2 linked regions of the Pseudobacteriovorax antillogorgiicola genome follow. The protein of the gene in region 1 interacts with the protein of each later gene in a pairwise test. Links are inferred from orthologs where the notes say so. Each region holds a gene or a part of one and is shown on either strand. Other genes may lie near its edges.

Evidence for each region.
Region 2: the proteins of rfaD (region 1) and B9N89_RS07995 interact in binary tests that used the Escherichia coli proteins (3 or more experiments, as listed by UniProt). The link is inferred for Pseudobacteriovorax antillogorgiicola from one-to-one orthologs.

What each region holds. Positions count from the first base shown.
Region 1 is NZ_FWZT01000023.1:52,248-55,194, forward strand. Bases 21-2,943 are described here. They hold rfaD (ADP-glyceromanno-heptose 6-epimerase), read left to right. Parts: upstream 21-954; coding sequence 955-1,932; downstream 1,933-2,943. Other genes in these bases: B9N89_RS24345 (aspartate kinase), read right to left, coding at 21-742; B9N89_RS24355 (hypothetical protein), read left to right, coding at 2,122-2,472; B9N89_RS24360 (hypothetical protein), read right to left, coding at 2,469-2,943. In the rest of the region: more of B9N89_RS24345, read right to left, coding at 1-20; more of B9N89_RS24360, read right to left, coding at 2,944-2,947. UniProt on the Escherichia coli protein: Catalyzes the interconversion between ADP-D-glycero-beta-D-manno-heptose and ADP-L-glycero-beta-D-manno-heptose via an epimerization at carbon 6 of the heptose.
Region 2 is NZ_FWZT01000005.1:47,619-50,413, reverse strand. What follows is about bases 18-2,788. They hold B9N89_RS07995 (1,4-dihydroxy-2-naphthoyl-CoA synthase), read right to left. Parts: upstream 1,965-2,788; coding sequence 1,071-1,964; downstream 18-1,070. Other genes in these bases: B9N89_RS07990 (sensor histidine kinase), read left to right, coding at 2,223-2,788; B9N89_RS31295 (hypothetical protein), read right to left, coding at 2,001-2,156; B9N89_RS08000 (sigma factor-like helix-turn-helix DNA-binding protein), read right to left, coding at 18-882. Also shown: more of B9N89_RS08000, read right to left, coding at 1-17; more of B9N89_RS07990, read left to right, coding at 2,789-2,795. UniProt on the Escherichia coli protein: Converts o-succinylbenzoyl-CoA (OSB-CoA) to 1,4-dihydroxy-2-naphthoyl-CoA (DHNA-CoA).

The DNA.
Region 1 (2,947 bases):
TAGTCCTATCTGAATCGTTTTCTTTGAAGGTATTGCGAACAACAATGGGCATTCGATATTTTGCACCCAACTCCACACAGCGAGCATGCAAGACTTTGCTGCCCAGAGACGCCATTTCAAGGGCAACCTCAAAGTCCATCTCAAGATTCAGCCGGGCATTGGGCACGACCCTAGGGTCTGCAGTAAAAACGCCGTCCACATCAGTGTTGATTTCGCAAAAAGCAGCATCAAGAGCGACCGCCAGGGCCACAGCGGAGGTGTCGCTCCCGCCTCGCCCGAGAGTTGTGATTTCACCCTGCCGCGTAATGCCCTGAAAGCCTGCTATCACAGGAATTTCACCTCTTTCCCAAACATCAAACAACTTGCGACAATCGATTTCTTGAATCCGTGCTTGGGAGTGGTACTCATCTGTAACAATACCCAGCTGGTAGGCTGTGAAGCCTCTGGCAGAAACTCCCTCTGCTTCAAGTGCCGATGCCATCAATGCCACAGATACTTGTTCACCAGCTGACACGGCCAAATCATAGTGTTTTGCTGGTGCTTTCGGATTAATATCGCCAACAAGACCTACCAGCCGATTTGTTTCTCCTGACATGGCGCTCACGACGATGGCAATCTTCTGGTAACCCTGTTCCACTTGCTCGCTGACTCGTTTGGCGATGTGTTTTATCCGGTCGACATTGCCGACTGAGGTGCCTCCGTACTTCTGAACAATGGGGCGATGATCGCTTTCTGAATACATACTCTAGCCTCACTCTGGCTTGGGGATGCTGCAACTCCGTAGGCATCCCCCCGTTAAAAGATAGGGAAGCAACGCTGCTATTGCGTAATTGCTTTATAACCTGTTAGCTTGTCTCGCTATCAGCTGAAGGTATATACTAGTCCATTTAGGCTTGCAACTGACGCCTCGGTGGTACTCTAGGAATTTTTTTACACATTATTAAGGAAACCATCATGATTGTAGTCACTGGAGGAGCTGGCTTTATTGGCAGTGCACTGATATGGGCTCTCAACGAGATCGGAGAGCAGCAAATTGTCTCTGTGGACAAGTTGGGGATGGGTGAAAAGTGGCGTAATTTGGTCAAGCGAGACGTGGCCTTCAATCTAAGCATCGATGAGTTCTTGCCGTGGCTTGAGAAGAATGGTGACCAAGTGGAGGCAGTTTTTCATATGGGTGCTTGTTCATCGACTACAGAGCGAGACGCCGACTTTTTGATGAGCAACAACGTCCATTATAGCCAGTCCCTGTGGTCGTTCTGCGCAAGGAAAGACATTCCATTTATCTACGCATCTTCAGCCGCGACCTATGGGTCAAAGGATAATGATTTTTCCGATCAACACAATCAGATCGACTCTTTGAGACCTATCAATAAGTATGGTTGGAGCAAACAGCTGTTCGATCGCTGGGCATTGCATCAAGTCTCTAGCCCTTCGCAGTGGTTCGGACTGAAGTTTTTTAACGTCTATGGCCCTCAGGAGTACCACAAGGGTTCGCAGGCCAGCGTTGTTTTTCACGCTTATCCCCAAATTAAGCATAGCGGCAGCCTAAAGCTTTTCAAATCCTACAAAGAGGGGATTGGCCATGGGGAGCAGATGCGAGACTTTGTTTATGTAAAAGACGTCGTCAACGTTATGATCCACCTTTGGCAAAACGGCAAGCAAGGCCAGTCTGGAATTTACAACCTCGGCACGGGGCAAGCTCGAAGTTTCGCAGATCTGGGGCGCGCCGTCTTTTCTGCGCTAAATACTGAGGAAAAGTTTACCTGGATTGAAATGCCAGACAACATTAAAAACCAGTACCAGTACTTCACCGAGGCCGATCTTCAAAAGCTCCGCAACGAAGCAGGCTATGACGCTCCGTTCCACAGCCTCGAAGCTGGGGTTAAGGACTATGTCCAAAACTACCTGGAAGAGGGTGATCGCTTCCTATAAGGTTAATGATGATCCAATCGCCTGAGGAAGCATGATTCTTCTCGAATTTCAGCTTCCATTCTGCTTTTGGATCAGTTAGTGATAGCTCTCCTTAAATCACTACAAAATCGTGATTTGATGAAGCAGCCCTGGCGGTTACTCGTAATTCTCGGTTAACCCTATCAACCTCACAGTCATGGAGATCTTGTTATGGATATCACCAGTCAAATCCGCGAGGGTGTACGCCTCCTCACTGGTATCGAAGAAGGCACCCTACCATCCTCAGAGTGCTACAACATTATCAATCAGCTCGACGAAGTGCTGGTGAGCTTGACCATTCGCTATCTTAGAAAAAAGTATCCACCAACACGACAAGAGGCTACTGGAGTCGTGAGTCGCTTGGTCGACCTTTCAGGCACCTATCCACAGGTGGTTCAGATGGTTAAGGATGGTGAGGCCGACCCAATTTCTGAGTGGTTTACCGATACCTACGCATTCCGCGAGTTCTACGACTCACCGGAATCTTTTATTGAAACCATTGTGAATAAGCTTGAAGGCTAGCTTGACGGTAGCTGCATGCATTCCATGGCGCCTAAAGTTTCGCCACTCTGCTTTTGGGGAGTCAAATCGATTCTCACGACAAAGCCATCTTCGTAAGTCATCGTGCCAGTGAGCTGGTCAAAGGCTCTCACTGGCTGAGCATCTTCTACAAACAGCACGATCCTTTGTTCTGCTTCATCATCATCCCGGGATTCAACAGAATAGCCGCCCTTCATGAAAACTGAAGCACCGTCAAGATTTTCCAGATAAAGCACAAACTGCCCTCCCGCAAAGGTAAGCTGCCACGAAAGCTGATCTTGAAGACACTGCCACACCGTATTCAAAGCTTCTGCGTCACCCTCTTTGGGCCTCTTTAGGCGGACAATACTATCCCTCGAATTGAGCAGCAACTCTCCGTCGAAAAGCTGGTACTCAAAATCTCTTATCCCTCCTGCCAGAGCCAGCTCCTCCACCTGTGAGGCTTCCACCCTTAAGG
Region 2 (2,795 bases), on another replicon or contig:
GGGTTTTTGAACACGAATTCTTAAGTTCAAAAGCTTGTGATCACGGTTCCAAGGAGCAGCCTTTATATTGTAGCCATCGATACTCAGCTTATTGAAGCGAGACTTGACTTCCAGAAGCTTAGGAATTTTTTTGGCAAGATTAATATTGGGTGGTGCTATGACTACAGCAGGCTTTTGGGTTTTCGATAAATTCTCATTAACTTTGATGAGTGGGTTTAAAGTCGTGGAACGGATGAAACTATTGCCGCGAACGCCTTCTGGAACTATGGATGAGCTGCCCTTCCTTGATGAAGTGCTTGACACCCCTGAGTCTTGGGATTCAAATCTGGTCTGATAGTATCGGCCCAAGAAAATGAGGAAGGTAAGGACCATGATAGATAGAATCCCGTGGGGTACATACGGAGCCCATCGACGATGAGGCGGTTCGGAATGTGCCTTCATCAGCAGTGATTGGGAAACCTTGCACCTAATTTTGCTTTGAAATTCGCCATGCAGGATTCGAGACCACTGAAGAGTCGCTTGATAAGCATACCGCGCGCTTTTGTCTTTGCTGATCAGTGCTTCAATTTTTGATTTTTGATTTTTGGTTAAATGATCGATGGTATAGGCGACCATTAGGTGAGGGGCCACGATCGTCGATGACTCTGGTCTAGAATCACCTCGCAAGTGATCCATTCCAATTGGTATCAGCCGTGCGACATCTTGTCGATCAATGCCAGTGGCTCGGCTGATGGTCTTGTAGCTCAGTCCAAATTTAAACTTTAATGTCAAAACTGTTTTCTGATCTTTGGGAAGTTGATCAAAGAGAGATTGGAGCGTTTGATGGTCGCTATGGCTTTGGTCTAGACGATGCAAGACCTTAAACCTGGATGGCTTTGTCAAAATCTATTCCCCTATGTTTCTCCATGCTTCCATATCGGCATTTCTTGGGATGGAGAGGCCTAAGGGGAGTAAGGGTTGGAAATAAAATAGAAAATAGCAGGGGTTTTGAAAAGAAAGAATTTCGGGAAGGTGGAATCATACCCTTCGCAAGGAATGCGAGTGGTATCCACCTCACCCAGCATAAGTGCTCAATAGTGCCAAGGAAATTGGCTAAAGTCCTGGTCTCGCTTTTCTACAAAGGCATCGCGACCTTCTGCTGCTTCGTCAGTGCTATAAGCGAGGCGCGTTGCTTCACCAGCAAAGAGTTGCTGCCCAACTAAGCCGTCGTCAATCATATTGAATGAGTATTTTAGCATTCTCATTGCTGTAGGTGACTTATTGTTCATAACCTTTGCCCAAGCGAGGGCTTCTTTTTCTAAGTCTTCATGGGGAACGACTTTATTCACCATTCCCATTTCATATGCCTCCTGAGCAGAGTAGTTCGCGCCTAGAAAAAAGATTTCTCTAGCACGCTTCTGGCCCACTTGCCGGGCAAGATAAGCCGAGCCGTAGCCTCCATCGAAGCTGGCCACATCAGGATCTGTTTGTTTAAACACGGCATGTTCACGGCTCGCGAGAGTCATATCGCAGACTACATGTAGACTATGACCACCGCCAACTGCCCAACCCGGAACCACGGCCATAACAATTTTAGGCATAAAGCGAATTAAGCGTTGTACTTCAAGAATATGCAAGCGGCCGAGCTTGGCTTTGTCCACCGTGCCATCTGCATCTTGATATTGGTAACCGTCTTTGCCGCGAATCCGTTGATCGCCGCCTGCACAGAAAGCCCAGCCGCCATCTTTTGGTGAAGGGCCATTACCAGTGATGAGAACAACTCCAACGTCGCTGCTAATGCGAGCATGTTCCAAAGCTGTATAAAGTTCGTCAACAGTCTGCGGACGAAAGGCGTTACGAACTTCGGGTCGGTTGAACGCAATGCGAACGGTGCCTTGGTCCACTGCCCGATGGTAGGTGATATCATTAAATTCGAAGCCAGGAACCTCGCGCCACTGGCTGCTCTCGAAAATGGGAGAAATCAAGAAGAACTCCTTCCAAGTAGTGTTCTGGACTGCCCTTTATGCCTTTATCGCCATGGGTTCGTCAATCAGATTAAGCCCGACACAGCAAATGCTGCGCATCTCCGCGCTCAAAGAGTAGATATTTACTGTAAATTTTTCAGGGTTTAAGACGATAAAGCGTTCAGGGTTCAAGAATTGTGAATAACTGTCCATAGGCGCCTCGAAGAGAATCGTGTAACAATATAGCGATCAGGTAAGCATTTGAATGAAGTGGTAAAAGTGCGCGAATTTGCGGAAAAGTTAGGTGAAGCCAAGTTCCTTCGGAGGCGCTGGGAAGAAAGCCACCTGCGCCTATTCGTTCGCGATGCCAACTTGATGTGTATCATGCTCTTGTTGCTGATAGCCCCCACTGATCTTTTGAGTTTTCCTGAAGAACTAGCCTGGGAAACCATTCGAACAAGATTTATCGCCATAGGCATTTTTCTGCTAAACCTGCTTCTTCTATTCCAAATCAAATCACGGGCGACGGACCCTAGAATAAGGGCTCTCTACCATGGGTTTCTGGCTGAAACAACTCTGGTGATGAACGGTTTATTTCTCTACTTCTTACTCACCATGAACCCTAGTTACCGCCTAGCGGTTACAGTTGCCTGTCTCACTGCAAACATTGGAACCCACTTTTTTCTCCATCGGTTTCGCCGCAGCCACTTACTTTTCAGCACAGTCTTTGCCATTATTATCCTGCCGCCGTTTCTCTTTTCAGAAGTTTGGCGGGAACACCTTATTTCAATTTACATCGGCCATGCGAGCTTCTTCGTCATAGCCGTCTACTTTCGTCGGGTATTCTATAAG